3 regions of the Virgibacillus sp. genome follow, and region 3 is predicted to be linked to each of the others. Evidence: predicted binding sites of a transcription regulator. Region 3 holds the regulator's gene; each other region holds the start of a gene.

Evidence for each region. Region 3 encodes LexA, which represses DNA repair genes until DNA is damaged. Its sites were predicted from a motif close to CGAACATATGTTCG; they were not measured.
Region 1: a site for LexA is predicted at 3,309-3,322, ahead of HLX49_RS16805 (YhjD family protein). Genes of this name have one in related genera too.
Region 2: a site for LexA is predicted at 9,194-9,207, ahead of HLX49_RS07630 (YhjD family protein). Genes of this name have one in related genera too.

The regions. Positions count from the first base shown of each region.
Region 1 covers NZ_JABXHF010000115.1:40-5,529, reverse strand. The annotation lists partial or broken gene HLX49_RS16825 (Tle-like phospholipase domain-containing protein) at 1-394, opposite strand, end outside; gene HLX49_RS16820 (hypothetical protein) at 496-777, shown strand; gene HLX49_RS16815 (DUF1433 domain-containing protein) at 1,187-1,480, shown strand; gene HLX49_RS16810 (serine hydrolase) at 1,733-2,773, shown strand; gene HLX49_RS16805 (YhjD family protein) at 2,909-3,295, opposite strand; gene HLX49_RS16800 (hypothetical protein) at 3,651-4,319, shown strand; gene HLX49_RS16795 (hypothetical protein) at 5,195-5,344, opposite strand.
Region 2 covers NZ_JABXHF010000027.1:5,244-19,106, reverse strand. The annotation lists gene addA (helicase-exonuclease AddAB subunit AddA) at 1-3,660, opposite strand, end outside; partial or broken gene addB (helicase-exonuclease AddAB subunit AddB) at 3,654-7,151, opposite strand; gene lepB (signal peptidase I) at 7,561-8,112, opposite strand; gene HLX49_RS07635 (TVP38/TMEM64 family protein) at 8,168-8,824, opposite strand; gene HLX49_RS07630 (YhjD family protein) at 9,228-9,623, shown strand; gene HLX49_RS07625 (competence protein ComK) at 9,559-10,089, opposite strand; gene HLX49_RS07620 (fatty acid--CoA ligase family protein) at 10,453-11,988, opposite strand; gene lplA (lipoate--protein ligase) at 12,320-13,315, opposite strand.
Region 3 covers NZ_JABXHF010000091.1:791-12,910, reverse strand. The annotation lists gene tkt (transketolase) at 1-1,135, opposite strand, end outside; gene HLX49_RS15505 (DUF896 domain-containing protein) at 1,236-1,469, opposite strand; gene HLX49_RS15500 (YneB family resolvase-like protein) at 1,658-2,302, opposite strand; gene lexA (transcriptional repressor LexA) at 2,580-3,203, shown strand; gene HLX49_RS15490 (MerR family transcriptional regulator) at 3,269-4,087, opposite strand; gene HLX49_RS15485 (dihydrolipoyl dehydrogenase family protein) at 4,362-5,702, opposite strand; gene HLX49_RS15480 (manganese catalase family protein) at 6,082-6,651, opposite strand; gene HLX49_RS15475 (spore coat protein CotJB) at 6,691-6,942, opposite strand; gene HLX49_RS15470 (spore coat associated protein CotJA) at 6,947-7,174, opposite strand; gene HLX49_RS15465 (hypothetical protein) at 7,368-7,607, opposite strand; gene HLX49_RS17160 (hypothetical protein) at 8,416-8,622, opposite strand; partial or broken gene tnpA (IS200/IS605 family transposase) at 8,734-9,124, opposite strand; gene glnA (type I glutamate--ammonia ligase) at 9,467-10,804, opposite strand; gene HLX49_RS15445 (MerR family transcriptional regulator) at 11,159-11,530, opposite strand; partial or broken gene HLX49_RS15440 (methionine gamma-lyase family protein) at 11,789-12,120, opposite strand, start outside.

The DNA.
Region 1 (5,490 bases), on a different contig from region 3:
TTTTGTTGGTATACGTGAGGGTTTTATCTTTGGAGTTGAGTTTCGCTTTCCCCGTTGTTAAAGCTGCGTCTTGAGATGGAGTTCCTAAATAAGGTGTTTTTCCATATTCTTTTTTGGTATAATCGGAATCACCAAGAATAATTCCATGAAGATCCTCTTCATAATCTTTAAGAGAATCTGGCTCTGTGCCCCTGAAACTGATAACGATTTCATTTGTGGCGGGGTTTTTGAGCACATAACCGTCTAATCCAGTATCAGCGCTTTTAATGGTTTCGATAGGATACCAAGAAGTTTTTACGTCATCACTTATCTTTATTTTTATTTGTAGAACGTCATCTTGATATGTATTTTCAGATATAGTAGCAGCCTCTAAATCTTTAATGTGATTATTCAATTTATCCTGCCCCTTATTATTTTAATTAGATGAGGTGAACCGCTTTGAAAATATTTAATATTGTTTTAATTATATTTATTATACTATTAGGAGGTTGTAATGTGAACTCTAGTCAAAAAACTTATGATGATGAAACATCAGAAAAAGCAAAGTCAATTGTTAAGAGTTATTTAATCAATAATTATCATGGCGTCGAAGATATTGAATTAGGTGAGCTATATCAATCGCCTATGGGAAGTATGACAGTTGATGGTAAAGTTAATGGTAATGAAGAATTTTCTATAACCTTTACTGATAAATTAAAGGTTAGAAGTCTTGTGGTAAAAAGCAAGAATTTTCCGGAAGAAAAAGAGCAATGTAAAGAAAAAGACTGTAATTATTGAAATCTACCCAAAATGCTATAAAATCTTGCTGTTGATAGTTGCTTGGAAACATATGTAGTTTTTACAGATTACTCTAAAACGTGAAGGAAAGGTTTGCGACTATTAGAAGAAGATATGATACATATAAAATAAAACTCCTAGTATATTATTGATATAAGGTCACCTGTTCTATCTCTCAAAAGCTTTGAGAATGCATTTTTTTGTTCCAAGCTTTTTATTTTAAATTTGTTGAAATAAGGTAGATAACTGGAGTTATTAAGAATTACTCTGGATTTTGCTGTAAGAATTCGCCATCATTTCGTCCTCCATCTTTTGATATTAGTTAATCAGTTAGGATGTGGTACGAATGAAAAAACTGTTCATTTCAACAATTTTTATTATTACAATTATACTATTAGGAGGTTGCATTGTGAACTCAAATCATGAAGATTTTGATGATGAAACAATTCGTAAAGCTGAAGAATCAGTTGAAAGGTTTTTAAAAAATAACTATAAAGATATCCGTACAGTAGATTTTGAAAAAGGTGATTATAGTACTCCTATGGGAGGAATGGTAATTAGCGGAATAGTTAATAATAATAAAGAAGCGACTTTCTCTATCGGCATTGATTATCAAAGTAACTTTAGAGTTGGTTCGATATCCGAAGGGAATGAATTTCCTGAAATAAAAGAGGAATGCAAAGAAAGAACATGTGATTATTAAAAGAGTCAAATTGACAAAAGCAAAAGAAGATATACTTTTTCACTAGCGTTGCATAAATAACGTCGTAATTTCAGTTTTAATATTTTTTCTTAAGAGAGCCAAAAAATGTAAATTAGTGAATATTTAGGGTGTTTTTAATATTTTGTTTTAATCAATGCAACGCTAGTGAAATAATGTGTGTTCGAGAGAAGACACAAAGGTAGGTGACTAGAAACTATGGTCGTTATAATATTATCGTTAATAGTAATTGTTATGGTTTTTATAAGTTTTCTTGTTGGTATAAAACAGTATAAACGAAATTTAAAGAATAATGAATATGATTTGCTAGAATATTTAGAGAAACATAAAGATAACTTATCAATCACTATAAAAGAAGATGGACATGACACTTTAACATTTAATCAAAATGTTAAATTTCCACTGGCAAGTACAGTAAAGATAATAATTGCTTTTAATTTTGTCAGATTGGTTACAACCTGTAAACTTTCTTTATCTGAAAAAGTGAGTCTCAGCTATATTGACAAGTTTTATGTTGTAAATACTGATGGTGGGGCACATCCTGAATGGAAAAAATCAATAGATAATTCTAGTGAAGTATCATTGTTAGACGTAGCTAAAGGAATGATGCAATTTAGTTCAAATGCTTGTACAGATTATCTAATGAATAGAATTGGGTTAGATGTTATTAATGAGAGCTTAAGAGATTTGCAAATTAATACACACGATAAAATCACTTATCTAACGCCTTCCGTATTAATGCCGGGATATTTATCAAATAAGAAGAAAATAGCAACTACAAAGATGCAAACTATGAAGTCCGCTTCCTACCAATCATTATCAGAAGAACTATTTAAGAAAACGGAACAAGGAGAATGTGAAGATTTAAAAGAAAAAACATCACGAATGTTGAGTCGGAAAATTCAGTATTTAATAACTGAGAAGCTTCCATCTTCTACTACAAAGGATTACGTAGACCTTATGTATAAACTTGGAAAAGAGATTCTTAGTGATGAAGAGAAAAAATTATTTAGTGAAATATTAATTGGGGAAAATATAAAAGGAAATCAAGATGATTACTTCTGGTATAAAGGAGGAGCAACTCCATTTGTGTTAACTTCTTCTCTGTATAAAGAAAACGCAGAGCACTCTATTGTTATTTCACTATTCATGCGTGATGAAAAAGCCGAAGATTCATATTGGATACAAAATATCTTTAATGATTTCATATTCAGTATAGCCACCGACATTGATTTAAAGAATAAAGTAAAATCAATATTTAAAGAAAATATGTGAGTGAATACAATTCAAAGCTCAAGAAAAAATAAAAAAAGAAAAACTTAGTCTTTCTCTTTTTGCAAATCTTAAACATAGATCCTTTTGGCGAAAAATTGAAATAATAATTTTAAATCTATTAAATACAACATTTTATTACTCCACATCCGGTGGTATAAAATTAACATAAGTGGCTCTCTTTTGCTCAAAGCCTACAGCCTTATATAAATATCTGGTACAAATTTTAGCGGTCATTTCTCGCAGTTGATATGGCGTATATTCCCAAACCCCAGTTTTATTTTTATGCTGCCACTTATATGTGGTTTTGCCAATCCTTTTAATATCCAAATGGTATTGGCTATACAGTTGCCTTTTAGTGGCAGCTAAATCTATTCCAATGAGTCTAATGGCTTCATCCGTAAAGTCCAGATAAAAGTCGGGATCGTGAAAACCATCAAAATATTGTTGTTCGTGTTTAAATACAGCTATTGCAAGAGGCATAGCTATAAAGTTCACAGCGAGTTGTTTGAGTTCTCTATCCATTTTATCACCTTTTAGAACGTTTGTTCTTATTATAAGTAACTAATTAATTTTTATCAATTACAATAAATGGTATACGTAAAGTATGAAGCAAATTAACGTGGTATCATTTTCGTAAAATATGGATCTTGAGTAAGATAATGGAGAGGAATATGTAAAAATGAATAGAAAACTAAATATTTTGATGTTTTATAATACAGTTTTTCATATAAACAATTTTATTCTGATCCTACTTGTATATCTCTTTGGATTAAATAGCATTGCAGCTCTGTGGTTTTTTACCCCTTTTATCTCTATTCTCTTTACAACTTCAATGATAGAGAATTCAAAGAAGATACTAAGTGGAACGGTTAGGAAATTGTCCATTATAGATTTTCTGTCACGGTGTTTCGTTTTATTTTTTAATTTTTTTGCACTAAGTAACTTAGTTCATATCCCATATATTTATCTATTTGGTGTAGGCATCATTTTCATGATGATAAATATTTATGTTGAAGTGAGGATGAAAAAGCTGTTAAGTCATATTCAACAAAAAGATGTAGAAGGGGGTTCCTTAACAAAGGAAGAATTTAATGATTTGATTGATGATTACGTTAATGATAAATCTTCTAGTGAAACTAGTAAAAGTGTTCGATCTATTGTCTATATGGGGTATTCTAACGTTTTAATAATTGTATTAGTAATTGGAGGCATTATATCGTTTGATTTATTCGGAGTAAAAAACAGGTGGATTGTTCTTTTAATTGTATTTCTATTTTTGGCGATTTATTTATATTTAACAGCAAGAAAGATTAGATCTTATTATAACGATGAAAAAAGAATAAAAGCAATAAATATAAGAGATAATATCACGCTTGTAATAGGATTATCAATCATCTATATATTGCACGGAGTGGTTTATATCGGGGAATCAACCTTTAATTTCTTTGGTATTTTTCTGGCTTGCGCATTCTTTTTGCCAACCTTTAAAACAAATCAAGCGATTCGATCTAATTTTTATAAAACAAATAAAAATAAACATAAGTAAAAACTCAGGATGAAAATCGTGTTTCTAAACATTCAATACATAGCAAGCTTTTGCTCATAATAAAAACACCTCCTGCAATCATAATCGAGACGAGTTAAAGGCATGTGGTGATCTTTGTAAGAAAAGAAAGATTTCAATTGTTACAATTAGGGAAAAAGGAGGTCGTTAACATTGAAAGAGGGTTCTATACAAACGATTCTAGGAAATGGTACTTTTATTATATGTGCGTTTTTAACTGTTAAATTAAGCGGTAGAACCTTGCTAGAAAGTTTTATAGTATCTTTAATGGCGTGGGGCATTTTCAAATTAGTGACATCCAAGAAAATGAAATTATAATTTTTAAGCTAGTGAATACAACGTTTTTTACTTCACACCTGACGACACACAATACAGAAGTAGCTTTTAATGGCCTCATAGGTAAAATCCAAGATCATGAAAACCATCAAAATATTGTTTGGTTATGTTTGAATTACAGCTATTGCAAGAGTAATGGCTATAAAGTTCACAGCGAGTTGTTTGAGTCTTTATTCATTTTATCATCTTAGAGAACGTTTATTTTTATTGCAAGTAACTAATTATTTTTATCAATTGTAATTTTTAGCAAGACGATTAACATGAAAAAGATGGTTAGATCAAAAATGGGACGTACATTTACCATACGCAGCGCATTCCCCAAGAATGGCATAGTAAAAGTTGCTATAATGGCTACTACGAAACAAAGTATAACTATAATAAAAACTTTTTGTAATGAAGTCATAATTACTCCTTTCATGGTATATAACATTCTTAGAAATATCTATAGTGGAAATTATTTAAATTCATAATAGGATTTTTGGGTGTATAGAAAAAAGTCCAGTATAAACACACTTAGTGAACTACTCACCACTTAGCTTCGCTTGAAGTGGGAGCTTCTCATTTCCACGACGAAAGCAACCTTTCGTCTCCATGAGCGTTACTTCGGGAAGTTCCTGCCCTAGATGTCCGACGAATCGGAGTTTCTTTCGTACCTTGGATATTTTACGCATGGAAGGATTCGCTTGGTTTTCGCATTATTAGTTTCTCCATGCAACCTCATATATCCAGTTCAAAGAACACTTCATGCTCTTATGGTAACATGCGTTCGGTCAATTAGCATGTCTAAAGACGTACTTGACCGAAAGCCAATTCATCT
Region 2 (13,863 bases), on a different contig from region 3:
TTCCAATACTGGCTGTCTCCAAATAGTTTCAACTGCATGGCGGTAAAGATCCATTTGTGTTTGATATCTTCGTAACAACTTTTCTTCTACTAGCTCGGACCATTCTCCATGAATGGAGTCGGTTTTATAGTCCAGTATAATCCAACCATCCTTTGTCGAAATAATCGCATCGATTACACCTTGTATTAATACATCTTCTTCTTTTCCTTGCCAATCATGATATACTTCTGTAGCTGGAATGGCTAAACTAAACGGAATTTCTCGTTGCACATAAGGAGCTGTTATCATTATTTGAGCAATTGACGTTTGGTAAAAATGTTCAATAGCTGTAATATCTATTTCTTCGACAGCCTCTCGACCAATCATTTCTTTTTCCACCATTTTTTCTAATTCCGTTTCAATCTCCTCATACGTCAACGAACGATGCAATGGTAAATGTTGCATTACTTTATGCATAAAAGTACCCTTTTCAGCAGCTGATACCTTCTTTTCCTTTTGCATAAAAACAGGGCGTTTCATAATTGGTCTTTGCCTAGGTGTAATTAAATGATCACTACTGTACTCATCTTTTAATTCCTGCTGCCGCTTTAATTCGGTTACCGTTTGTTTCGCTCTGGATTTCGCAGCGTGTATATAAGGATACGTATCACTCAAACGTTGTTGCACCGTTTTTGCTAACTTATCGCTGGATAATGTAAAAGGAGTCCATTCAGAAATATGTTGATAAAGCTGATCTAATTCGTCATCAGCTTGCTTCCCTGTTTCTTCAAGCTCGTTAGCGTGATGGATGCTAATTTCCCAACTAGAAGGGTCTTGTTGAATTTCTTCTTTTACTTGTTCTCCTATTTCTCCAAGTCGTAATACTTCATTTTCATGATGCCGTACAAGTGCAGGAGCAACCCAATCAAGGTATGTTTTTGCTTCTATTCGTCCATGAGTTGGTAGTACCCAGTAAGGATGGTTTTGAATGGCTTGCCATTTTTCCTTTTTCTTATCAAAAGATGCCACACTTCCAATCATAACAAGCTTTTCTTTGGCTCGAGTTAATGCGACATATAAAACGCGCATCTCCTCCGCTAATTGATCACGTAACATTTCCCGTCTTAATGCATGATAATAAAGCGTAGGATAAGATATTCGTTTAACTGGATCAATATACTTGCTAGCAAAACCATAATCTTTATGCAATAAATATTTTTGATTTAAATCACTTAAATTAAATTGTTTATCCATACCACCTAGTAAGACTACAGGAAATTCCAATCCTTTACTTTTATGGATGGTCATAATCCTTACAACATCTTCTTGTTCACTTAAAGCTCTTGCAGCGCCTAAATCTTCCTTTCTCTCTTCCATACGTTCTATAAAGCGAAGAAAACGGAATAAGCCACGGAAAGAGGTTGCTTCATACGTTCGTGCCCGATCATACAATGCACGGAGGTTCGCCTGCCTTTGCCTACCTCCTGGCATACCACCAACATAATCATAATATTTCGTTTCTCGATAAATTTGCCAAATTAACTCCGATAAAGCTCCTTGTCTTGTGGCTTTACGTAATCGATGTAACGACTCTAAAAACATGGTGATTTTATCAGCTAATGCATTGACATGCTCTTTTGCATAGAATAGTAATGCCTCATAATAGGTTTGTTTTTTTCTCGCTAACCGAATGGTAGTTAATTCTTCTTCATTTAGACCGACAATTGGTGAACGCAAAACAGAGGCTAAAGGAATATCCTGCCGCGGATTATCTACGACTTTTAAAAAGCTGATCATGACTTTTACTTCAATCGCCTCAAAATAGCCTGTAGACAGTTCTGCATAAACAGGAATTCCTTGTTTTTTTAGCTCGTCTGTAATCACAGGTGCATCCGTCATGGAACGAAGTAAGATAACAATATCTCGATATTGCACGTCACGTTGTTGCTCTGTTTTTTTATCTACTACTTGTAATGGTTGCCCGTCTTCTTGGCCAATCCAGTGCTTTATTTTATTTGCATACATTCGTGCTTCTAATTCTGCTTTCTCTAGGTCCATGGAATGATCCAAGTCGGTTTCTTTACGCTCATTCGTTTCCCGATCAATAATAATTAATTCTGGACTAGGAGCTCTGTGGGGGAAGTTGTCATACATCTTATTTCCATAAATGAGCTCTGCATTTGCATCATAATTTATTTCTCCAAGCGATTCATCAATGATTTGTCTAAATAAATAATTTGTCGCCATTAAAACTTGGCTACGGCTTCTAAAATTCCGTGATAAGTCGATTCGTTTAGCAAGATGTTCAGATTGAGCAAAACGATTATACTTTTTTATAAACAAAGACGGCTCTGCGTGGCGAAAGCGATAAATGCTTTGTTTAACATCCCCTACCATGAATCTGTTTCCCGCATCTGTTTGATTGCTTATTAGTGATAAAATAGTCTCTTGAACAAGGTTTGTATCTTGATACTCATCAATGAGTATTTCCGTATATTGCTCTTGGAAACTTTTTGCCACTTTTGACGGCTTTGGCTTATCCACATTTCTATCTTCAAGCAATATTTGCAAACATAAATGCTCTAAGTCGGAGAAATCAACGAGAGCACGTCCTTTTTTTTCTTCTTGAAACTTCGCTTTAAATGCTTTCACGAGTGAAGCTAACTGTTTCATTATCGGAGCCATTTCACGCATATCTTCTAGGTGGCTTACTAAATTCCTAGCAAACCAACCTTGTTTCATGGCTGTCCAGCGCTTTTTATAGCTTTCTCGTAATTTTTTTACTTGTTTTTTCTTTTCCTCATTAACCTCTACTTTTTTACTAGATAGCTTAGCAAACGTACTTGCTTCTATCCAATCGTGCAATTGTTGCCAATCACCCAAATGAGCACTCGCTTCATGAACAAGTACCAAATCCTTCTCGAGTGTATCGGCATAATGATAAGGTCCATCACTTTCTCTCGCTACCTTCATTGCTTGCTCTATTTCCTCTTCCATGGCATTTAACTGTTCTTTCACTTCGCGTTTCAAAATTTTTAGCCAGCTTAACTCACTTTCTTGAGCCGTTTTTGGTATATCATAAGCTTCCGCTAATTGATCTAACCATTTATCCGGCCAAGGGTTTTTTACTGCAAACTCATATAATTGTAAAATTAATTTCTCTACATCGGCATCGCTTCGATCACTTGAAAAACGGTCAACAACTTGAAAAAAAGCTTCTTGTTCCTCTGCATCCGTTCCATACCAGCTTTCAAATAAGTCGTCTAATACTTCCTGCTTCATCAGTTCTGCTTCCATATTATTTGCAATCCGAAAAGCTGGGTCAATATCTAACAAATAAGCATATTGCTTAACAACATCTAAACAAAATGCGTGTAATGTGGAGATAGATGCTCGTTGTAATAACGATAATTGTTTTTTTAAATGTAAAGAAGCTGGGTTTTTTTCTAAAGCTTTTTCTAATGCATCACCAACTCGATTACGCATTTCTTGTGCAGCTGCATTTGTAAATGTAACCACAAGTAAGGAATCAATATCTACAGGTTGCTTCTTATCCAACAGTTTTTGAATAATTCGTTCCACCAAAACTGCTGTTTTCCCCGAACCTGCAGCTGCTGCAACAAGAATATCAGACCCTTTTGTATAGATAGCTTCTTCTTGTTCCGTTGTCCAGCTCACCATTCTGAATCCTCCTCTACTTGCATTCGTTTGAGTATTTCATCCTGCTTCATATCTGCTAGTTTGCGGTAATTGTTCGTTGATATCGTCGGATCAAATTGACATACAGATTGAAACGGGCAGTGCGTACAAGCATTTTGTTGTTTATAATAATATGGATTTAAATCGATAGCACCATGTGTCATGTCTATCCCTGCCTGCGTCATCAGTTGATGAACATGTTGCTGTAAATGCTTCATGGTCCTTTCATCTGCTACTTTAGAATAACTGTAAAATCCACCATTCTTTTTAATTGCAGCTGGAATTATCTGGCTAGCACCTGATTCTAAAGCTTGGTCCATGAGTTTAGCAATATCTTCATCTGCCAACAATAGCCCTTGCATCTTATATTTTTTAAATAATTCTTTTTCAATCGTGGCATCATCAAGCTTGTCTTGTCCTGTAATCATCGGATTATGGACGTGGAAATACAGAATACCTGCTGGTGTTGCTTTTACGCCTAGCCATTGTTCCGAATGCGTAATAACTACATCAAGGTATGCTAACATTTGCAATGCAAGTCCGTAGTACACCTCAAGCAAATTTAATTCCTTTGCACTTGATTTGTAATCAATAATTCGTAAAAATAGCTCGTCATCTTTAACAGCCTTATCGACACGGTCTATCCTGCCTCTAAGCATCAATTCAAATCCGTTTTGCAAAGGAACAGTTAACGGCGGTAGATCTTGATCGTTCCCAAATCCTAACTCCAAACCAACTGGAGAAAAATGGCTTCTTCTAGCTTGCTCACTTAGTACATACGTTGCCCTTGCAATTACTTCTTCTAATTTCTGTTGAATATACTGATAGCGATTCGAACTGTGCAAGATTTGGTGCTGTAATATAGGAGATAGCTTGGTAACTGCTTGATGTGCGTATGAAGCCGCATCAGATTGTGTGAGTTGAGAAAATTCTTTGTCTCCTTGTTGAATCCATACGGTTATCGTTTTTAACGCTTCATGGAATAACTGACCAATATCTGGTGCATCTAGCTTATATGTTCGCCTTTCCTCTAAACCAAGGCTATATTTGGCGAAATGCTTATATTTCCTTCTTTAATATGTCTCCAGTCTCGAAACACTTGCTTTAATCTGTTTTTTTTATAACTGCTCAACGTTTTCTGCCGTTTGTTTCCTAGGTTTATTTTGATACTCCAGTCTCTGTAAACTCCGTTATTTCGTTCCGTTCTTTTTTTCCTGCATGATATACCAATTGAGTACATGCCACCAAATGGGTTTTATTGGATACCCCTTACGATACCTTGCTAGTTGTGCTGTTAAGGCAGCTCTTGTTTTATGAGGTGTTGTCACAAAACGATCTGCTTCTAACAATTCATCGGGTTCTTGCAGCAATTGATGTTCACAACAGCTTGGGAATAAGTTCTCTATTCGCTTAATAAGTTGTGATGGCATCTTCGTATTTCCCTCTTCATCACTTAATGGGTAACTAATCCATAACTGATCACTTGCTACTGTGAAAGACACATACATATAAAACCAGTCGTCTAGTAATTGACGTTTACTCGTTTCAGCAAGCTGTACGCCATGATCAGCTAATAAATTACGCTCTTGTTCATTAATTAACCCATCCGCGGACGGTTTCAACGGCCAAATTCCTTCATTTACACCTAATAAAAAGGCACAACGAATATCGCTTATTCTTGAGCGATCAATAGAACCGACAATAACATGATCTATACTTGGGGGCACATGAGCAAACTTCAATGTTTCTAAACCAGCTTCCAATGTTTTACGAAATACAGATAATGACATCGTTTCTTCGCCAACCATTTCTACCATTTCATCCAACAGTTGAATAACGGCATCCCAAACTTGTTCCTGTTCTCGCCCCTTTTCGATTTCAGCTTGTTCATCGTATTCAGCTCGCAATTGTTCTAATTTTGTAGGAACTTGAAGTTCTTCCAATAATCGATACAAACAAACACATTTTTCCTTCACTGTTTCTGCTTCTCTTAATTGCGTATCAAAGCCTTCAAAGGCCTTAATTACTTGTTTTCGATAACGGTTAATACGTAATTGTGTTTCCCGTTCTGTATCTGTTTGTGACATCTGATCAAATCCACGAAAACGCTGAAAAATCCAATCTTTCTCAGAAAACCAGCTTGTGCGGGATCGAACTCCATATTCCAGTACATAATTTTCTAATTCATCAATCGCATCTGCTGTTAGCGGGTATTCCTTGTCCGAAATTGACACAAAATCTGTTTTTAACAGACGAAAAACCGCGTCGTAACGCCAATTTCCCTCAACGACATCTAATGCTGAACGAATAAATTCCATTAACGGATGGTTTAACATCGTCCGCTTTTCATCAATAAATACAGGGATATCGTAATCATGAAAAATCGTCGCGATTAGATCATGATACATGTCTGTTTGCCTTATAAATATGGCCATATCTTGATAACGATATCCCTCGTCTCGCACCAAATGAATAATTTGCTGTGCAGCACCTTCCACCTCTGCACGAGGATGAACTGCCTCAGCAATTTGTATAGGGACTGGTTGTTCATATGTTGGCGCTGGACGATGATCAAAGTACTGCTCCAAATGAGCAAAGTATGGGCGATTACGAAAGCGACCATATGTAGGGGCTAGTTTAATCGTTTCTTCTACCGTTACATCTATAGACGCAGCTAATTGCTTTAATACATGAAACGTTTCTTTCGTTTGATAAAACAAATCAACTTCTGAAGTAGGTTCTTCTTCTGGCTTATCGACCGTTAACGCAACCGTAACTTGCTTACATTTTTTTAACAATGCTTGTATTACGATAAGTTCTGTAGGTGTAAAACGATAAAAACCATCAATATAGATTTCTGCATTTTCTAATAGCCTGGAATGAGCAATTTTATCTGCAAGTATTTGTAATTGATCTTCCCCGTCTATATATTTTCCTTGTAATGAAAGCAATAGTTTTTCATAAATATACAACAAGTCTTCCAATTTATGAAGGAGACTTTCTTCTCCTGTTTTCTTATGTACATAGCTATTCATATGCTCCATTTTAGCTTGTAATAATTCAGGTGTAATAGCGTAGCGTTTAAATTCGGTAATCATCGTTTCTAAGTGTTCAATAAACCCATGCTTTTCCATAGCATGTTGAAACACATGCCATTCTCCTTGCTTTTCTTCCATGATTTTTCGTAACATCATTTGCATTCCTATTGTACTAATAAAGGGCTTATTTCCTCCCCCTGTTTCTTGTAAAACCCTCCAAGCTAAACGTGAAAAGCTAACTACTTGCGCCCGTATACTGCCACGAATTTCCTTATCTTTAAATAAATTATATTCTTGCTGAAAAGTCATCTGATCAGGCACAAGATAAAATATAGCTGAGCCTTGTGGCTGATCTAGCAATTTTTCTTTTATTTCATCAAATATGCGACCGCTTTTCCCTGTACCTACGCGACCTGTTATAAAACGGAGACTCATCACTCACTTCCCCTTTCATGGATAAAAAATTTTATTTATCGACAACTTTATGACAAAAGGTATATGATCAGCTTTAAATCTTACAATGATGTTTCATCATAGAGCGTGAAGCATTATTCTACAGTCCACGATCGTTTCCTAAACGTACAAAATAGAAAACGGACAGAAGACCCTTTCCTTATATGAAGACCGGGATCGTCCGTCCGAACTGACTTTATAATTGTTGCTTATGTCCTTTATCATTCTAGTATATCATGTTTGAAAAGAAGCGTCTTGCTGTAGATGAAGAATATAAGAAGCATATAAAATGAAGAAGGTGTGACTAGCATTCATATTTGCTCAAAACCTTGTACAACCTATGACACCAATGATAGGTAAGGAAAAACTTCACCAAAGACGCCATTTTCCACTAGTTACCCAGACTTAGACTAGCTTGAGAAATAGGCCAATATTTCACATCTACTTTGCCGACCAACTGCGTCTGTGCAATAAATCCAAATGCACGACTATCCAAACTTTCCCCACGGTTATCTCCCATAACGAATAGCTTGCCCTTTGGCACTTTTGTCTCTCCAGTTACTTCTTCCAGCGAGAAATTTTCTGTATATGTTTTATTACTTAACGTAGCTTGCGCATATTCTTGTAAAAAATCTTCTTCAACATAATTCCCATTTATATATAATTTGTCATCTTGGTAATAAATCGTATCCCCTGGAATTCCAATTACTCTTTTGACGTAATCTTCTTTCTCATTAGCACGAAAGACAATCACATCAAACCGATCGACTTCCGTTAAATCATACACAAACTTGTTTACCATTAGCAGGTTCCCATCATCCAAAGTTGGCTCCATTGATTCACCTTCTACCACATAGCTGGCAAATAAAGCTGACCTGCTAGCAATTATAATCATGGCCCCAAACAAAATAACAAAGACCACTTTCCGATATTTATTTTTCATTTTCATCTTCCTCCAGAGTAAGTTCTACTAATAGCTTACCCTAGAAACAGATGTTTTAATCTTTCCTCGTATCAGATTCTTCGCGCAACTCCGCTTTTTTCTGTAATCGCTTTTCAATATATTTACCAATCATCCAAAATAACACGATACATATTCCAACAACAATCGTTTTCACCGGATTCTTGGCAAATTCCATAATACTTGAGCCAACATAAGCAATGGAGAAAATCATGACGGATTTCCCCATAATTACGGCTAAGATAAATTGTTGGGTACTAATTTTAGACAATCCAGAAACAACATTAATAACAGATGACGGAGAAAAAGGGAAACACATTAATAAAAACAGTGGTCCAAAACCATGCCTTTCTAGCCATGCAGTTACTTTCCTCACCTGTTTATTTTTACGAATTATTTTAAATACTTTTCGATCACCTAACTTACGAATAATTAAAAAGACGAGAATAGCACCTATTGCTGCACCTGCCCAAGATAAAATAAACCCTTCAAACAGCCCATAAGCAGCAGCATTGGCAAAAACGAATACAACTAGCGGCAAAAATGGAAAAAACGCCTCAATAAATGGCAACAGGAAACCAGGGATAGGGCCTAGATTCTCATAATTTTTTAATAGTTGCGTAATGTAATCATCAAAAGTTTCACTATCAAAAATCATTTCCCAATCGGATAGTTGGATGTCTAATAAAAGCATGTAGTAAATCTCCTCGATAATATGAATGTTATTTTTCTAGTTTTTTCACATAATAATGATATCTCCATGTTTTCCTATAACAGACGATTTCATACTTTAGTGTCTTTTTCTCCCTAAACACATGAGAAAAACGTCGGTTATACGATAAACTTAAAACTTTACACATTCCTATAGTAATATTAAAAGAATGAAATGATAGACAAAGTAAAACTTGAATTAGAGGTGTTCTCTTTACCCCCTTGAAGAATGGTTAGTACTTTCTATTTTAATAGAAAAATCGCCATGTGCAAAGTCCTATCACTTATATCGCCACTTTCTTTTCTTTATGAATTGAATTTTTTTATGTTTATCGCATATACTAGCAACAAAGGAACATACGTTCCTTGTGAAGGAGGAATTCTTTTTGCGTTACTTAAACGAAGATGAGTTAACATTGGCATCACGCTTCCTGTTTCTTTCCATGACTATCTTAGTAATTCAACAAGATATTTATTTTCTACAGACTGGTACATTCAAAGCATTTAAAATAAAGGAATCCTACCTAGAAGTTTTAACAAGAATGGAACAGCTTGCATTTCAGGAGCGAAAAAACTTACGGAAAACGATGCAGCAAAAACAAATACAAGTTGTAAAGTTGGAGAAAAATGATTCCTTTTCCTCTTATTTGTTTATTTGTCGAGGGCGTGAGGAAAAACGCAATTATTTCAATCCTGCTATCCGAAAAAAAGTGAAACTTATGTTTGAGGAGTTGATGAGAAAGTCGATTCTGAAGGAGCAATGTGCTTCTTTAAAAACTTGAGTCGGTTATTTAATAAATACCGAAATTGAGCTGTTCGCTGAATTTGGTTTATCATCGACCCATAGGAAATGTCTAATTCAATGCTTTTTCCATTTAGAAAGATAATTTCCGTCCCATATTCATGCTTTCTTTGAACTTGTTCGATATGGGAATGGGCAATCCATGTACACTGAGAGCTCGAAGGAGAAATCGTTGGAAAAAAATACATGCCGCTTAATGGATCAATTGTAACGGGGGCTTTATGGGTAATACCGCAAACATCACGCGTTCCATCCTGTCTTCCTTTTAAACTGCTGCCAAAATACTTACAAGCGTGATCCATCACCTTACTTGGGGAGCAACCGACTGCATATTCTTCCTGATCTTCAAGCACCATCGTCATTGCTTTGTTATTGGAGTCTCGTCGAGCTACCAAGGCAGCAGTAAAAGGGGTGATTTCGGGAGGATCTGTGTAGAAGTTAAACATGTTTTCATCCTTTCTAGAAGAAAAGAAAGTGGCTTCTTTACTAAAATACCAAACTTTTTCAAAAAAAGAAACAAAAAACACATTTTCTTTCTGATTATTTTATTTTGTTTGCCATTTCTTTTCACCACTTCATCAACAAGAATAGAATAAAATTTATTAAAAAATGCTATGTCGTTAGAAAAACTTGGCTTGTTACCAAGTCTTATGCGAAAGCCTTTGTTTTTCTTATACTATAAACCCTAAGTTTATACTATTCAGTTATTTCATTATCCACAAGCAACTCATTTATATTTTCTTATCTGTTTAGAAAAACTTAGCAGCTTGCCACCTATTTTATGGCAACAGCTGCTAAGTTTAGGCCTTTCATTGAAGTACTTGTTCCTTTAAGTTTTTCCTTAAAATTTTTCCAGTTGTATTCTTTGGTAATTCATCTAAAAAAATGATGTTTGCAGGGACTTTATATTTTGCTAAATACGTCTGGCAAAATGAAATTAATTCTTCCGCGGTTACGTCATTTTCATCTGTCACAACAAAGCATTGTACCGCCTCACCAGTTTCTGGATCAGGCGTACCTATTACAGCTACTTCTATTACATTTGGATGCCTATAGAAGACTTCTTCTACTTCACGAGGATACACATTATAGCCACCTACTAAAATCATATCTTTTTTCCGGTCAACGATAAAAAAATAACCTTCGTCATCCTTTCGTGCCATATCTCCCGTATATAACCAGCCATTTTTTAAAGCAGCAGCTGTTTCTTCCGTAAGCTTATAATAGCCTAGCATTACATTGGGACCGCGAACGATTAATTCCCCAACCTCGCCAACAGGCACTTCTTCGCCCCATTCGTCTACAATCTTGTTTTCAACCCCTTGAATACTGCAGCCGATCGACCCCGGTTTACGTGGTCGATCTAACGGATTAAAGCAAGTTACCGGTGAAGCTTCAGATAATCCATAGCCTTCAGATATGGTGACATCAAAAGCTTGCTCAAATCCCTTTAACAAAGCTACTGGCATAGATGCCCCTCCAGAAATACAGAACCGGATCGTTGCAAATGGATTTTCTTTATCTTCCCGCTTTGCTTGCAATAAATAATTATACATCGTCGGTACCCCAGCAAAAATAGTTGCTTGATAGGTTGTACTTAATTCAAATACGGCAGAAGGTGAGAATTTTGGTAAAACGATAACTGTCCCGCCATTCATTAAAGGCGCATTAAGGGAAACCGTTAAGCAAAACACATGAAACATGGGTAAAGCAGCAATTACTTTGTCTTTATCATTTATACTTAAATAATCTGCAACATCTTTTGCATTGGAATACAAATTGTGGTGAGAAAGCATGGCTCCCTTTGGTGTACCAGTTGTCCCAGATGTATATAAAATAATGGCCAAATCATCACTTTGCTGATCTGGTTGGTCGAAATACGGATCTCCTAATTGTAGCACCTCAGAAAAAGCATGCAATCTTTCTCTCTCCATCGGTATTGGTTGTTCTCCTGCCCCAGAATCACAAACAATGTAATTAGAAATACTTAGTTCCCCATCTATCGCCTGAAATTTTTCTAGTAATCGGTCTAACGTTATTACCGCCTTGACATCTCCATTATGTAAAATATAACTCAGTTCACTTGGTGTATATAATGGATTAATTGGAATAACCACTAACCCCAGCCTTAGAGCACCATATAGACCAATAATGTAATAAGGGCTATTTCCGACAACTAAAGCAATGTGATCACCTTTTTTATAACCAATTGCTGCTAACCCAGAAGCAAATAAAGTCACAGCTTGATCGAGATCCTTATAACTCGTTGGCTGATGCTCAAAGATATATGCTGGCTTATTCGCATATTCTTGCGCAGTACAAGACAATTGCTTACTTATATTCATAAAACTCCCCCTTGTCTTAGAAAAACTCGGATTGTCGACAAGTATTGTGGCGACAGACCTTCGTTTTCCTTTTACTATAAACCAAAAAATTCCATACTTTTCTCTAGCGCAATAAAATGAATGAATCATCATTCATTTTATTGGTAAACAAAAATCATTCTCCCACACCCAACTAAACTATAAGAATCGTTGAACAATTCAATTATATATGAGGTTCTTTATCATTTCAAGAGAAAGCGCTATCGAAGAAATGAACAGTAAAAGGCATAAGCTCAATAACTGAACTCATGCCTGAATTTTAGAATATAGTTCTCCCATAATTACAAAGACATTAATAGATTAACTGAATAAAGTCTTCTTTCGATATCTTTCCTAAATAACGAGGAACTTCAACATTGGTCAACGCTTCTTCAATTGCTTCTTGTTGATGACGGACACCAATAAGACTACTTTCCAAAACGTTGATCTCTCCAACACCGAAAAAGTCACCATAAATTTTACAATTCTCTATTATTCCTTTCTTGACGTCTAAACGAACATCAACAAGACCTGCATCAAATTTATGGGAAGCTTGAATATTAAACGATGGCGACTTGCCGTAATTCCAATCCCAGTTATTATAGCGGTCACGTGATATTTGTTTAACATTTTTCCAATCTTCTTCTGTTAATTCATAACGTGGAACTTCAGAGATATCCTCCACATCAAATACATGCCGTAAAATAACGTGTTTAAATTCGTCCATGGATATTTTTTGATTGAAAAACTCGGAAATGTTTGCTACCCGACTGCGGATGGACTTAATTCCTTTGGAAGCTATTTTTTCTTTGTTTACTTTAAGCGCTGATACAACTTTATCAATTTCAGAGTCAAGCATGAGCGTCCCATGACTGAACATCTTTCCTTTCGTCGCATACATGGCATTCCCTGAGATTTTACGACCTTCGACAACTAAATCGTTACGTCCTTTCAATTCGGCAGGCACACCTAACTTATTTAATGCTTCTACTACAGGCTGGGTGAACTTAGCAAAATTTTGAAAGCTATTCCCATCATCTTTTGTAATGAAACTAAAGTTTAAGTTTCCTTCATCATGGTAAACGGCCCCGCCCCCAGATAAACGGCGTACAACTTTAATATCATGTTCGTTAACATAATGCGTATTTATTTCTTCAATCGTATTTTGATTGCGTCCAATAATAATGGAAGGTTGATTCACATAAAACAATAAAAATGTATCTTTTTCACCAAAGTTTTCTACAATATACTGTTCCAATGCTAAGTTCATAGCTGGGTCTAAAATACCTTGATTATCAATGAATTTCATACTTGTCATACCCCTTCCAAAGTTTACAAAATTTTTCTAACTGCTTATCCTTTATGCTCTAAACATTCACCTGATATCGTAATGAAGCAACAACAGAGCAAAGAAACAACGTTTTGATCTTCTTGTCCCTTCTTTCTAGTTTAATAAAAAAAACAGATAGAAGCAAAAATTGTGTAAGCCAAGCTTTTCTTGGCATAGTTATAACTTCTATAATTCTAGCACTCTATTTATGTACAATTTTTTTTGATTTTTAATACAACAATCGTTTCGAAAAAACACAAGCGACATGTAGATAGTGACCGCTGCGAAAAAACACTACGCTTTCCGTGTTTTTCCTCCGCTAGCTTAACAGTATCAACTGCCCTTTATTTGCACGGAAAAATCTAACAACTAACACGCTATCACTTGCTCGCCTGCTTTTTCTATCACGCTCACCTCAAAGTGTATTGAATGCAAATCGCCCCAAAGGGATAGTCAACCATCATTTTGCTTTATTACAAGAATACTTCCCTATAGTATAAACAAGTTATCATACCTTAAAACAGTCA
Region 3 (12,120 bases):
CACCAAAGAAGTTTGGAACGGTTTTAGCAATAGCGTTCAATACTTTTCCAGAAGATGCCCTTGTAGCTAGTGTATCTTGTTCTGGTTCAAAAACTGGAAGATCTTTGTCCCAATCAGCAGGAAGTTCACCGTTGAGAGCAAGCTCAAACTGCTTAGCTAATTCTGGGCACCTCTCTTTATACATTGCTAGATGTTGATTCCAGTTTTCCTCTTCTTCAACACCTCTTTTAACTATTTTTTGGTTGAAATCTTCATATACTTCTTCGGGCACATAGAAATCTTCTTCATGTGTCCATTTATAAAATTCCTTTGTCAGTTTCACTTCATCTTCACCTAATGGAGCGCCATGTGAAGCTGACGAAGCAGATTTATTTGGAGACCCATACCCAATGATGGTTTTCACTTCAATTAAAGTTGGTTGTTTTTGATTTTCTTGCGCTGCTTTAATAGCTTGTCTAATTTCATTGACATCATTACCATCTTTGACAGTTAATACTTGCCAACCGTACGATGCAAAACGTTTTTCAATATCTTCAGAGAAAGATTTATTTAAATCTCCATCTAAAGAAATATCATTAGAATCATAAAGTGCTATCAATTTACTTAATCCCAGATGTCCTGCTAAAGACGCCGCCTCATGAGAGATACCTTCCATTAGATCGCCATCGCTCACTATTGCATATGTAAAGTGGTCTACAACCGCAATATTTTCTTGATTATATTTAGCAGCCAAATGTGCTTCTGCCATTGCCATACCGACAGCCATACCAATACCTTGTCCTAAAGGTCCAGTAGTTGCTTCTACTCCATCCGTATGATGAACTTCAGGATGTCCAGGAGTCTTAGATCCCCACTGTCGAAAGGATTTTAAATCATCCATAGATACTTGATAACCTGATAAATGTAGTAAACTGTATAATAACATAGACCCATGGCCTGCCGATAAAATAAATCGATCACGATTAAACCATTTTGAATTTTTAGGATTATGGTTCATAAATTCGGTCCATAACGTATAAGCCATTGGCGCTGCCCCCATTGGTAGACCTGGGTGCCCAGAATTTGCATGTTCAATAGCGTCAATAGACAATGTACGGATTGTATTAATAGATTGTTGCTCAATTGTATTTGCCATTTCAGTGTAAACTCCTTTCATAATTATGCCTATATTCATTCTATAATGAAACCTACTTTGCTACAAGTGAAATCATGCACTTATAACAAAATAGGTATTGCTACTTCTTGTTATGCTTTTTTTGTAAATCTTTTACTTTTTTCGGTGTTACATCATTTCCCTCTGGATCAACTACTTTCATTGTTTTAAACTGATTTTTAAAAGATTTTCTTACACCCTGTAAGTATTCCTGGCGTAATTTTTTTTGTTCGTTTTGTTCAGAAATAGTTAGTCCGTCCACTTTGGATTTTCTTGCAAGCTCATTAATACGTTCGATCTTACCTTTTGAGAGCATCCATCTACCCTCCCTCATGCGTATATTTTTATTCTGTTAAATCATAAGTTTTCGGTGACAAAATTGCACTCTCTTTCATTGTACAATAGATGTCATTGATATAAAACAGGTGTGCTTATCAACATGATTCCTTTACAGTACCATATAAAAAAGAGAAGGGCAAAGAACTTGTCCTCCTGAGAATACCTTTATTTTTGTTTGCTTTCATATTCTTGATAGCGTCTATGAACAGTAGCCTTTGATACATTGTAACCTAGACCATTTAATGTATCAGCAATTTCTTTAAACGTCAGACCATTTTGTCGTAAATTAATGACTTCTTCAACAGGAAATTCTAATCTTTGCCTTCCTGGAGCTTCATTTCTATTCGAAAGATTTAAGGTGGGATCATATCCTTTTGCAATTGCCTGCTTCATCCCTCTTTTTATCTTTATATTATGTATTTTGCGTTGATACTCCTCCACAATCCCAACGATCTGCAACACCATGGAATCTGCTTCCGATAACTCTAACTTCCCTCCATGAAAGCTTGTATAAATAGGAATATGTAATTTCAGCAGCTGGTGAAAAAGGGCAATTTTTGTATTCCCCCTACCTAAACGAGTCTCGTCTTGAATCAATAAACAATCTGCCCTTTTTTGAGAAAAAATCTCTAACATCTTAAATATCCCATCTCGATCAATACTATATCCGCTCTCTTGCTCTTGTATACACGCTACCACAGTAAGTTGATATTCAGCTGCCAGTTTAACCAATTCCTGTTTCTGTCTTATTAATGATGTTTCTTGAGTTTCTTTGTCAGTACTTACCCTACAATATACAACTGCCTTCACAATGTTTACTCCTTCTATCATATTAACTCATTATAATAGAATAATATAAGAAACCTAATGTTAATGCAAAAGCTACAAGATAGAATGCGTCTGTTTTGGTCAGTTTTTGAAACATCTAATAGCCCTCCTTATACAATATAGAACTTTTGTTCGCTTTCTACCCCTATTATAACCGAACGCGTGATCTTGTCAAGTATTTTTCGAACGAATGTTTGCGCGAAGTTTTATCTAATGGTAAACTAAGGTTAATTAATATTATGCGCGAGGTGATAGATTCATGACTAAACTTTCCAAAAGGCAACAAATGATATTAGACTATATAAAAGATGAAGTAATGCAAAAAGGGTATCCACCATCTGTAAGAGAAATTGCCAAGGCTGTGGGTTTAGCGTCTAGCTCGACTGTTCACGGGCATTTAGCTAGAATTGAAGACAAAGGCTATATTAGACGTGACCCTACAAAGCCAAGAGCAATTGAGATCTTACATTTGGAAGAAGAGAATCCTATTCCAAAAGAAGAAGCACTTTATGCGCCTGTTATCGGGAAAGTAACAGCAGGCTTGCCCATAACAGCTGTAGAAAATATTGAAGAATATATTCCGCTTCCTGCAAATACGGCTAATCCTGATGATAGTCTATTTGTTTTAGTAATTGAAGGAGAGAGTATGATTGAAGCTGGAATTTTAGATGGAGATATGGTAATCGTTAAACAGCAAAACACAGCACAAAATAGCGAAATTGTTGTTGCAATGACAGCAGATAATGAAGCAACCGTAAAACGTTTTTTTAAAGAAAAAGATCATATACGATTACAACCAGAAAATGCAACCATGGAGCCGCTTATATACGATAATGTAACCATTTTAGGGAAGGTTATTGGATTGTATCGACATATACACTAAAAAACTGCCAGTTGGCAGTTTTTTTTGTGTATAAATATTGGGTTACTATGAATTTTGTTTTGTCATCATTCCCCCGTATAATAGACAGGACAATAAATATGCACATAGTAAACGGGGCTCTTTTCCTTAATTTGTGATAGATAAAACAATGAATAGCAGTATTCTTCTAGACGCAACTGATGTGTAATGGCATGTTCCTTTGCTTCATTCAATATTTCTTGCATCTTTCTCATATCAGAAAAAGGATTCCCGACAAAATTATAACGAAGTGCTGTTGGAAAACTAATTTTTTTGATATCTTGATCGATACTAGAAATAATGTTAGAGCAATATACTTCTCCTTTTTTAGGATGATGAAAATCTCTTAAGTTGTTTTGATAAACAATCATCGAAGTCTTATTCCAAAAAACATCTTCTTGGGAGTCATACAGATTGGATTCATTAATATTGAAGCCTTTATCATCAGCTGTAAAGTTAAATCCATCACAGGTAAATATATAATTATCCTTAACCACTTCCCACATATTTGGTTTTGTTTGAAAAGAGGCTAGCCTTCTATTTAACTCTTGTAAAAAATAGATTTTTTTATCTAATAACTCTCTCTCTAGCAATAATGTCTCTAAATAATTCTCGTTAAATTTCGATACATCTGTCAAATCTTTATAATCAAGCCAGTTCTTAATTGTTTTTAAAGGTACACCTAATTCACGCAACCAAGTTACATTACTAAACTTCAAAGCGTCATTCAAAGAATAATACCTATATTTATTATCTTTAACAACAGAAGGAGTAACTAAATTCTCTTTATCGTAATAGCGCACTGTATCACTAGACACTCCATGAAATTTGGCTATGTCTCCTGTTTTAAAATATTTCTCAGCCATATGTTAAAATCTCCTTTGTTTTGTCTTTAAAAGCGACTAGCATAAGGTACCTCTACTATCTGTAGATGTTATCTAACATACTACAGAATACGTTACAATTCTAAATTTATCAACAGACGGAACGCTACTTAACAAGACAAAAAAGAAGAAGAAATTGAAAAAGACCTGTAATGAACACAAGTCTTTTACTCTAGTAATATAAAAGGTGCCTGCTTGAATTCGTTTATTCAAGACTTGAGGATAACATATGGTATTAAAAACACTTTTATTTTAATTATTCAACAGCTGCGTTGCTTAATTGTGTCAGAATTTCACTATAAGACGGATATGGATGAATTGTATCCTTTAGTTTATGGAAGGGAATATGGAATGTTTTCATAAGTTGCAATTCGCCCAATAACTCACAGGCTCTTTCCCCTAAAATACTTGCTCCAATTATAAATCCATCTTGATCACAAATTATTTTGGCTTCTCCGGTTGTCTTTTGATCAACAACAGCCCTATCTAATTCAGAATAGCTTACTGTATAAACATTAAACTTGTCTTGAAATTTCTCCCTTGCTTCATTTTCAGTCATCCCTGTTCTAGCCAGTTCTGGATGTGTGAAGGTGCACCAAGCTGGGTGTTGCTCTATTGGGGTATGCATTTCTAAAAATGCATGTCGCATTGCCTGTTTAGCTTGAAATCCAGCCATATGAGAAAATAAATAAGGACCAACCACATCTCCTACAGCATAAATGTTGCGAACTGAAGTTTCATTATATTCATTAACTTCAATGCCCTTGTTAGTATAGCGAATCCCCAGATCATCTAAACCAATTTTTTCTATATTCGGCTTTCTACCTAAGGCAAACAATATCTGTTCTGCTTCAATATGTTCAAGTACATCGTTCCTATCTATAGTTAGGGTTGTAGTACAATTTGCTTGTTTTACTTCAAGCGCCTTCGCGGATGTATACAGTTGCACCCCTTCCTCTTCCAACGTACCCTGGAGCTGTTGTGCTAAGCCTTTTTCCTCTCTAAATAAAATACGGTCAGCCATTTCAACTAGTTTTACTTGCACTCCTAAACGTTGAAAAGCTTGCGTTAATTCAACACCAATAGGGCCACCCCCTACAACGATTAGATTGTTTGGTAAATCTTCAAGTTGAAAGACGTTCTCATTTGTTAAATAGTTAACCTGATTAATTCCTTTAATAGAAGGAATAAGAGCTCTTGATCCAGTGGCAATAACTATTTTTTCAGCAGTAATGGTTTCATGAGCTACACGTATGCTGTGTTGATCGTTAATTTTCGCATCACCTTGAATATATTCAATACCTGCAGCTTGTAATTGCTCTACTGCCTCCGCTTGATGCGCTTTTTCTATTAATTGACGAACTTTACTCATTATTTGCTTCCCGTCTACTTCAATGTTGGCATATTTTTTCGCCGCATGAATTTCATCAGCAAGTTGAATAAGTGCTTTACTTGGAATACAACCCGCCCAAGTACATTCTCCACCTGGCTTATATTTGTCAACTAATACAACTTTTTTTCCCATACTAATTGCTTCCATAGCGGTGTTTAGACCACCTGCTCCTGCACCAATTATTGCTACATCATATGTGAACATTGTACAACTACTCCTTTATCTATAGTTACTATGTTTGTAAGTATAAACTATGGAACGATTCCAGAGTCAATACGTATTGCCATACTCCGGCTTACAAAACTGGATACACAGAAATCTGTAGTTCACTCGAATCTGGTTTCTTGCGTTATATTTAGGTTTTACTTTGTATGGAAATCACAAGGATCATCCGAAGTGTAGTAGCATATTTTTCCACTCGGTATAAAAGTATGCGCAACCCACCTATACTTCGTCGTGTGTCACCTTCCAGCGCTCCCCTTTCTTGATAATATTTTAAACAAGGTATAGAATGCGAAACCGTCTTATTTTACAATAAGTAAAGTAACTATTCGCCCTTTACCGTGTTTATAGGAAATATTAACTAAAATATTTTTTTTTGATCTCTTTCCTCTTTTAAAATTTCTACAGCCTCTCTAAAACGTTGTGAATGTATAATTTCTCTTTCCCTTAAAAATTTCAAGCTATCGTTTAAATCAGGATCATCGGACATATCAATAATCCATTGATATGTCGCCCGCGCCTTTTCTTCCGCAGCAATATCTTCATACAAATCGGCAATAGGATCTCCTTTTGCCTGGATATAAGTGGCAGTGAATGGAGCGCCTGCTGCATTATGGTAGAACAACGCTCTATCGTGATTAACAAAATGTTCACCAAGACCAGCCTGCTTTAATTGTTCGGGAGTTGCATCTTTCGTTAATTTATAAATCATCGTTGCAATCATTTCCAGATGCGCAAATTCTTCAGTTCCAATGTCATTTAAAAGTCCTACTACTTTATCTGGTATAGTGTAACGTTGGTTTAAATAACGAAGTGCAGCAGCAAGTTCTCCCTCTGCTCCTCCATATTGTTCAACGAGAAATTTTGCCAACATTGGATTACAAGTACTGACCTTTACTGGGTATTGTAGCTTTTTTTCATAATACCACATCTTGGCTTCCTCCTATCCAAAATGATATGATATATAATTTTAAACTTGCCATGGCCAAGGGGTATCTTTCCAATTCCATGGATAGTCAGAAAAACTTTTTCCAAAATGCATAAGTGGTCCAAATTTCTTTTCAAAGTCCATTTTTAATTGCATCGTTTCCTTTGATAAATTATTAAATTGTTGAATAGCTTCAAAATCGTTAGGATGGGTATCTAAATAAAGGTTTAAATCAACTAGGACAAAATCGTTTGCTTGAATTTCTTCGAGCAGCCGATAATATTCGGGAGGCATTTGCTTATTCACCTTGTTCGTCTCCTTTATGAGGGTTTGGATAAGGACTATATAATTGAGGCCAAAGTGTACCATGATAGAGTGCTTCTTTTGGAGTGTTAAATTGTTTTAATCCATATGGTTGAAACCCCATATATAATTGAGGTGGAGTAGCATAACTTTTCACTTTACTGGGTTTACATGGATCATACGGACTTATATAAGGTTTCCAATATTTATATTGTGTGAACATAATTGTCTCCTTTCTTTATCTTCTATTTTATATATATGATTGTTACTTGCATTTATTCTTATTAATGATGCAGACAAAATGTACACTACCAAAGTTTAGCAGGTGCCTCAACATAGATAAATACAAATAAAGTTGATATAAATCTCCCATTAAGACTCTATGAAACAAAGAAACGAAGCACTAATATGCTTCGTCACCATACAACATTTCGTAATTCTTTTTCTTCATTACCAGTTTTCAGCACCCCATCTGATTGCGCTTTCAAGATAATGCTGTTTACGTTGTCTAAATTTATTATTGTATTTTTACTTTTGTACCAATTAGAATCATAGCGCTTTAAACTAAAGAAAAAATCATTTTTACTTTCTCGCTCCTCCTCTGTAACAACTTCAGTACCATCTGTCATATGAAACGTGATTATATATTTTTTCACTCCTTACACCTCCTTTATTTCTATAATATGATAAAATTAATAAATTTTCTCGTTTTACACCTTATCGTAAAATGAGCATTAAAATAAAGCGTCTTTTCATTACATAAAATAATCACTACAAAATTCACTTTATGTACTTACCATCGTAACCTAACTATTTTTTTGATTCAATTCAATCTAAACGTGCATAATCTATTTTTGTTCTGCTACTATAAATGCTAATTTTTAAGTATGTACAAAAACGTTCATTTACCGTACGCATTTTTGATTCCCAGTGTATATTACAACTGATAGGCCAGCACTTGTAGTAGCTGGCTTTTGGCTACCAAATCTATGCGAGTATAGGTCATCATGTCAAGTTGTAATTATTCATGTACATGTAAAGATTAGCACGCTTTAAGCGAAAGCGTACATACTTAGACAAGCAAAAAACCACATTTTGAAAGAGAGATATGTGCTAAGAAGAAAACCCTTCCACCGTCCTTGCTAAGCTTGTTAGTATCCTAGAAATATCCGAATTATAGTGATATTCTATAGAGTAAAAAGTACTCCCAACTATTGTTGTGCATCAATGTTTAATAAAATTTTCAAATAATGCTCCCCTTTCTTATTTTAGGAAACGACATCTTAAAGAAATATGTCCCCTACCTTCGTTTTCGCTATGTCAATATTTACATGGTTAATAGAATGAATTTAACAGTTAGGTTATTACTGATACGAGTAACTTTTTTTACTATTCTACTCTAACGTATTTATTACTTGCTGTAACATAATAAATTGCGCCTTTACTATTTTTGACCTTATACTGTTAGCCATTACCGACTTTTAATTTGTTAACAATGGTCGGAAAACCTTCCCCTTTGTTTAGATGGCCAACAACATATATATCCGTCCAAGAAGGTTGATTATAAAAAAGGAGATGACCATCGTGAATAGATTCTACTCGTCTACCAATAAAGTCAACATGTATATTCATTAATTTATTAGGGTGCCCTTGTAAATCTCTTTTGTGCACCTAAAAATAAATTTCTTGAAGAAGTACTTTGTTTGGCTCGACCTGTTGCACCTTGTACCACTTTCCTTTCTCAAAGGCCTTAGCTGAAGCATCCTCAAAGCTAGACTAAACTCATTCTTCTATCCTAAATATTTCGTCCTTATCTTCATTGAATTGATTTGCTACATAATTTCTTATTATTTCTTCCGTTACCGTTCCTACGGTGGCACAAAAATATCCTCTTGCCCACAGGTGCTGCCCCCAATATCTCTTTTTGAGTTCTGGAAACTCATCCTGCAATAATCTCGATGATCTTCCTTTTAGATACTAATATTTTACTTGGAGCAATACTTGGAGGACAAGATAATAATAAATGAATGTGGTCTTTCCCAACACTTCTTTGCAATATGGTAATCCCTCTGGCTTCACAACTTTGTCTTATCAAATCACGCACTCTCACCGCTATGTGACCGCCCAAAACCTTATATCTATACTTTGTCACCCATATGACATGATACTTGATATTCTACACAGCATGACTATTTTTCTATATCCATCCATACTTTCACCTCTTCACTTCGTATGGACAAAAAAGGTAAGGCTAAAAGCGGACACCGTCTTTAGACGGTGGAGTTAGACCACGCATTTGTAAGTTAAAAATAAAGTAGGTAACTATTAAAAATGCACACATATATAATAAAATAAAAGAAAAAGGTATGAATGACTTTGAGGATCATATGAGTATTTTCTAGATGAATGATTCTCTTTTTCTGGGCAATCTCTGGGCATTCACCCAGAGACCAACAAGCTATGATTTGATACACCAAAAAACCCTCAACACCAATAGTGCCAAGGGCTTCCGCTATTAATAAGTTCTTAAATATTGCTCTCTTTCCCACGGGTGTACTTGTGTTTTAAACATTTCCCATTCGATTTCCTTTGCTTCAACAAAGTGTTCGAAAAGGTGTTCACCTAAGGAATTTACAATAACTTCACTTTTCTTTAATTCTTCTAATGCGTCCGCTAAGGTGCTAGGTAAATCGTGAACACCATTTTCTTCACGTTCTTCTTTAGACATCACATAAATATTACGATCAACTGCTGGTGGCGGAGTCATTTCATTTTCGATACCGTCTAAGCCAGCTGCTAGTAAAGAGGCAAGTGCTAAATATGGATTTGCTGATGGATCCACACTACGAGCTTCTACACGCGTGCTAATACCACGAGAATTTGGAATCCGCATGAGACAACTTCGATTTGCACCAGACCAAGCAATATAACTAGGAGCTTCATAACCAGGAACTAGACGTTTATAGGAATTAACGGTTGGGTTTGTAATCGCTGTGAAGCTACCAGCATGTTTAATAATACCCGAAATAAATTGAAAAGCCGTCTTACTTAACCCCATATCACCGTCTTTATCATAAAATGCATTTTCTCCATTTTTAAATAACGACATATTCACGTGCATGCCGGAGCCATTCACTCCAAATAATGGTTTCGGCATGAAGGTTGCGTGCAAATTATGCTTACGGGCAATTGTTTTTACAACCAATTTAAACGTTTGAATATCATCTGCATGCTTTACCGCATCTGAATATTTAAAATCAATTTCATGTTGACCAGGAGCAACTTCGTGGTGGGAAGCTTCAATTTCAAAACCCATTTCTTCTAATTCAAGAACGATGTCTCTACGGCAGTTCTCCCCTAAGTCTGTTGGTGCAAGATCAAAATAGCCTCCGTGATCGTTTAATTCCATAGAGGGATCGCCTTTTTCATCTAGCTTAAAGAGGAAAAATTCAGGTTCAGTCCCAATATTAAAAGCATCAAAACCTAACTCTTCCATTTTCTTTAAATTTCGTTTTAAATTGTAACGTGGATCACCTTCGAAAGGAGTCCCATCCGTTTTGTAAATATCACAAATAAAGCGAGCTACTTTTCCTTTTTCTGATGTCCAAGGAAAAACAACAAACGTATCCAAGTCTGGGTACAAATACATATCAGACTCCTCAATGCGTACAAATCCTTCAATGGAAGAGCCGTCAAACATCATCTTATTATCTAAAGCCTTACCTAATTGACTAAGTGGAATCTCCACGTTTTTAATGGTCCCCAACATATCCGTAAACTGCAAACGGATAAAACGGACGTTTTCCTCCTTAATGCGTTTTACTACATCTTCTCTTGTATAAGTGCTTCCCATACTTTGTCCTCCTATTTCAATTTTATTTATTTGAATAGGAAAACAAATAGATAGTAATAACGTATATGAAATTCATAACTACACACCACCAATTCAATGTTTCCCTTGCCTAGTGAAATTTAATAAAATTTATAACATTCCAACATTTCACATTTTTAATTGATTGGTTCGTTTTATTACATCACGTACTAATATCCATTTGTTTCCCTAAACGAACCAAATTGTAAAGTTACTTTTTATAAAAACTTGGCTTATCGCCAAATTTTACGGTGAAGCCTTCGTTTACTTATACTAAAAAACTTATATAGCTATAGCGCAAGATACATAACGGGTAACTTTAGCATAAGGATACGTTTAACGGCTAAAAAACCTAGCAAGGTCTCCCTGACGCAAATTAGCTTTTTTATGAGCGCTTGGCTCATTTAATTCTTGCCTTAGAATCCTCCGCAACTCCTTGTCAGATATCTGAGAGGATTCAGTCATTTTTAGTTGTGAAACTTGTTTCGTTTCATCTTCATTCAACAGTAGTTTAATGCCGGCAATATTTAGCCCCTTATCCAAATAATCTTTAATCTCAAGCAGTCGATCAACATCATTAAACGAAAATAATCGCTGATTTCCAGTGGTTCTTTCTGGATGAATTAAACTGTGCTCTTCATAATACCTTATTTGCCTAGCTGTTAATTCGGTAAGCTTCATTACAATGCCGATTGCAAATAGAGGCATGGAACGACGATCTTTATCATTCAATTCATGACCCCCTAATTCATAATACTTTTTCATTATATGTCATGTAATCTAACATGTCAATATCATGTAAGGTTTTCTAACACTAACGAAAGCATTTTTTAAAATTTACATGCTACGATTCTTTTTTTCTTCCATCCTAAACCTTAATCGCTTCACCCGTTATTGAAGGTGAAGCGGTATGATTCATTATTAATATTGTTTAGTTATCAATCGCACAAAGATAAATTTGAACGACTATTTATTTAAAGTCATATTACTGAGCTTCTCTAACGATTCTGTAATGGCTATCTTTACATGGGCATACGTTAGCCCACCTTGAATAAACGCTACATAAGGGGGGCGTAGCGGGCCATCAGCAGACAACTCAATACTTGCCCCTTGGATAAACGTTCCTGCTGCCATAATTACTTCGTCCTCATACCCAGGCATTTTGCTTGGAAATGGTTTCACATAAGCATTTACTGGTGAATGTTCTTGAATCGCTTGGCAAAACATAATCATGTTTTCTCTATTGTGAAATGTTACCGATTGAATCAAATCTGTACGCTCTGCTTTATAATGTGGCG